DNA from 2 places in the Phreatobacter aquaticus genome. Region 2 is predicted to be linked to the other one. Evidence: predicted binding sites of a transcription regulator. Region 2 holds the regulator's gene; the other holds the start of a gene.
The links. The regulator LexA, encoded in region 2, represses DNA repair genes until DNA is damaged. The targets are predictions, from matches to a motif close to TGTTCNNNNTGTGTTCNG.
Positions count from the first base shown of each region.

Region 1: a site for LexA is predicted at 936-953, ahead of E8L99_RS11665 (YifB family Mg chelatase-like AAA ATPase). Genes of this name have one in related genera too.

Region 1 is NZ_CP039865.1:2,497,049-2,499,248, reverse strand. Features, by position in the region: gene gshB (glutathione synthase) at 1-870, shown strand, start outside; gene E8L99_RS11665 (YifB family Mg chelatase-like AAA ATPase) at 999-2,200, shown strand, end outside.
Region 2 is NZ_CP039865.1:3,766,889-3,769,088, forward strand. Features, by position in the region: gene E8L99_RS17885 (molybdopterin molybdotransferase MoeA) at 1-701, shown strand, start outside; gene lexA (transcriptional repressor LexA) at 810-1,502, shown strand; gene E8L99_RS17895 (ComEC/Rec2 family competence protein) at 1,505-2,200, opposite strand, start outside.

The DNA.
Region 1 (2,200 bases), 1.3 Mb from region 2:
CTGCTGCTCGAAGCACAGAGCCGAGGCCACGAGGTCGCGGTCTATCATCCCGACCAATTGTCGATGCGCGACGGCGTGGTGACGGCCTTCGCCTCACCTCTGCAGGTGCGCGACGTCGAGGGCGATCATTTCACCAAGGGCGCGGGCAGCCGCGTGCGGGTGGACGAGTTCGATGTGGTGCTGATGCGCCAGGACCCGCCCTTCGACCTGCACTATATCACTGCCACCCATTTCCTGGAGCGCGTGACGCCGAAGACCCTGGTGGTCAACGACCCCTTCCACGTCCGCAACGCGCCGGAAAAGATCTTCGTCACGCTGTTCCCGCAGTTGATGCCGACGACACTGATCAGCCGCGACGCGGACGACATTCGCGCGTTCCGGAAGGAAATGGGCGACATCGTCATGAAGCCGCTCTACGGCCATGGCGGCGCCGGCGTGTTCCGCATCCGCGCCGAGGACGAGAATTTCGGCTCGTTCCTCGACATGTTCTCCGCCACCAGCCGCGAGCCCTGGGTGATCCAGCGCTATCTGCCGGCGGTGCGCGACGGCGACAAGCGGATCATCCTGGTCGACGGCAAGTTCGCCGGTGCGGTCAACCGGGTGCCGGCCGCCGACGATCTCCGGTCCAACATGGTGCGCGGCGGTGCCGCCGAGACGACCCAGCTCTCCGAGCGCGAGCGGGAAATCTGCGATACGATCGGACCGGAACTCAAGAAGCGCGGCCTGCTGCTCACCGGCATCGACGTGATCGGCGGCAATCTCACCGAGATCAACGTCACCGCACCGACCGGCATCCGCGCCATCAAGCGACTGGGCGGGCCAGATCTCGCGGTCACCGTCTGGGACGCGATCGAGGCGAAGCGGGCTTAAGGCGCATCCAGGGTCGCGGGCGGCGCGCGCCGCCGGCGACCCTCGCCGCTCCGCCAGATTCTTTTCGTTCCCTACTTGTTCTCATGTTCATGGCATGTACTATCCCCTCCTGCGGGTGGGGGTTGGCCATGGTGCAGCGGGTCGCGACGGTCGCATTCGAGGGCATCGAGGCCAAGCCGGTCGACGTGCAGGTGCACGTGCTCACCGGCCAGGTCGTGTTCAATATTGTCGGCCTGCCGGACAAGGCGGTGAGCGAAGCGCGCGAGCGGGTGCGCTCGGCGCTGGTGGCGTCCGGCTTGGCGCTGCCGGGCAAGCGGATCACCGTCAATCTGGCGCCCGCCGATCTGCCCAAGGAAGGCTCGCATTTCGACTTGCCGATCGCGCTTGGCCTGATGGCGGCGATCGGCGCCATTCCGGCGGATGCGCTGGGCGGGTTCATGGTGCTGGGCGAACTGGCGCTCGATGGCCGCATCACGCCGGTCGCCGGTGTGCTGCCCGCCGCGATGGCCGCCAACGGGATGGGGCTCGGCATCATCTGTCCGGCTGCCTGCGGCCCGGAAGCGGCATGGGCCGGCGAGGATGTCGAGGTGCTCGCGCCCGACAACCTGGTCCAGCTCGCCAATCATTTCAAAGGCACGCAGGTGCTATCGCGCCCCAAGCCGGGCATCCGGACGGTGGAAGCGCCACTTGCCGATCTCCGCGACATCAAGGGCCAGGAAAGCGCCAAACGGGCGCTGGAGATCGCGGCCGCCGGTGGCCATGCGCTGTTGATGAACGGGCCGCCGGGCTCGGGCAAGTCGATGCTGGCGAGCCGCATGCCATCGATCCTGCCGCCCTTGTCGCCGGCCGAACTGCTGGAAGTCTCGATGATCCATTCGGTCGCCGGCGAATTGCAGGGCGGCGAGCTGACGACCCGCCGGCCCTTCCGCAATCCGCATCACTCCGCCTCGATGGCAGCCCTGATCGGCGGCGGGCTGAGGGTGAGACCCGGCGAGGTGTCGCTGGCCCACCACGGCGTGCTGTTCCTCGACGAATTGCCGGAGTTCCAGCCGCAGGTGCTGGACGGCCTGCGCCAGCCAATCGAGACCGGCGAGGCGGTGATTGCCAGGGCGAACCAGCGCGTCAGTTTCCCCGCGCGGTTCCAGCTGGTCGCGGCAATGAACCCCTGCCGCTGCGGTCATGCGACCGAACCGGGCTATGCCTGCAAGCGCATGCCGAACGAGCGCTGCATGGCCGATTACCAGGCCAAGATTTCCGGCCCGCTGATCGACCGGATGGATCTGGTCATCGAGGTGCCGGCGGTCTCGGCAGCCGATCTGATCCTGCCGCC
Region 2 (2,200 bases):
TGCATCGGCGTCCCAGGGTTGCCATCCTCTCGACGGGCGATGAACTCGTCGAGCCGGGATGCGAACCTGGACCAAGCCAGATTGTGTCCTCCAATGCGACTGGCCTCGCTGCCTTTGTCCGGCGCGAAGGCGGCGAGCCCATCCCGCTCGGCATTGTCGCTGACCGGATCGACGACACGCTTGCCGCTGTCAGACAGGCCCGGGCCGCGGGCGCGGACGTTCTCGTGACATCCGGTGGCGCGTCCGTCGGCGAATATGACCTTATCCGTGATGTGATCGCTCGGGAGGGAGCGGCGCTGGGCTTCTGGCGGATTGCCATGCGCCCGGGCAAACCGCTGATGATGAGCGACCTTGGACCGATGCGGTTGCTTGGCCTTCCCGGCAATCCTGTCGCCTCGTTCGTCTGCGCGACGATCTTCCTTGGCCCCTTGCTTCGCAGGCTCTCCGGCCGCAGCGACTGGCAATGGAAGACCGAAGCTGCGACTTTGGGGGCGGCGGTGCGGGCCAATGACTTTCGCGCCGACTTCCTCAGGGCGAAACTGAGCGGCAATGGGCAAGCCTTGATCGCAACCGCCTTTGCCATCCAGGACTCCTCGATGATCCGGGTCCTTGCGGACTCGGACGCCCTCATCATGCGTGCCCCCTTTGCGCCAGAGGCTCCAGCGGGTTCGGCCTGCGAGATCATTCGCCTCGCCGACTAAACTGTTCACGAAATCTCAATGCTTGCGGAACACATAAAGAACGGATAGTGATCGTTCATGATATGTTCGTCCGATTCGATTGGACGTAGCACAGAGGGCCGCATCCCGATGTTGACGCGCAAGCAACACGAACTCCTTCGTTTCATCCAGGAACGGCTGACCGAAAGCGGTGTGCCGCCATCCTTCGACGAAATGAAGGAGGCCCTCGATCTCAAGTCCAAATCAGGCATCCACCGTCTGATCACGGCGCTGGAAGAGCGGGGCTTCATCCGGCGGCTCCCGAACCGCGCAAGAGCGCTCGAGATCATTCGCCAGCCAGAGCAGTCTGCAGGCCCTGTCCGCGGTCGCTTTTCGCCGAGTGTCATCGAAGGGTCGCTCGGGCGCGCCCGCCCCTCGGCGCCCGACGATGACACGGTCATGCCGGTGGCCGTCCCGCTCATGGGCCGCATCGCCGCAGGTGTACCGCGCGAAGCCATTGAGCACCGCGTCAGCACCATCTCCGTGCCCCCTGAAATGCTGACCCGCGGCGAACATTATGCCCTTGAGGTCCGGGGCGACTCGATGATCGATGCCGGCATTCTCGAAGGTGATCTCGCACTGGTCCGCAAGACAGATTCCGCTGAAACCGGAGACATCATCGTGGCCCTGATCGACGATGAAGAGGCAACGCTCAAGCGACTGCGCAAGCGCGGGACCTCGATCGCGCTGGAAGCGGCCAATCCGGCCTACGAAACGCGTGTTCTCGGCCCTGACCGCGTGCGCATCCAGGGCAAGTTGGTGGGGCTGATCCGCCGCTACTGATCTCACTGCGCGGGATCGGCCTCCTCCGTGCTTGGCTCCGCCGCGGCGGGTGCGACGACCACTGGTCCGGCTGTTGTCGGCTCTGATAGCAACGCAGGCATGGCTCCAGAAGGCCGCGGACGGTGCCACGGACGGGCTCCGCCGGCAGCCGGCCGGGCAGTTTCGATCCGATAGTTGGTCCCCGCACGATGAAGGGTGACGGCACCGGTCCAGGCGATTGCGCGCAGGTCGATCACCCGGGCTGCGCAAGGAACTGGCGCCGGTATCCTCGTCACAACGAAACGGGCCTCCCGGCAATCGTCCGCAAGGCCCTCTGGATCCGTCGACACGACGATGCGATCGCCTCCCGGAAGAATCGCACCGCAGCCCTGGGGATCGCAGGTCACTCCTGACCGGATCGTGTCATGGGCCGGCTGTCGCGCATCACCGTCCGACAAGAGCCAGCGTTGCAGCGTGAAGCGATTGCCTCTGGGTGACAGCGCTCGCAGGCGGCCGTCGCTGCCACGGACGGCAATACTGCCGCCTTCGCCATCGATCAGGATATCCGGCGGGTCCCGCAGCGGCAGGACGCCAAGACCGACCAGGAAGATAGGCACTCCGGCCCAACGCAGGGGTGTCGTCAGCAAAGCGAGCAGGATGATGCCGGCCGAGATCAGCGCCAGCGACAAGGGCGAGAACGAGGGCACGACAATGCGTCC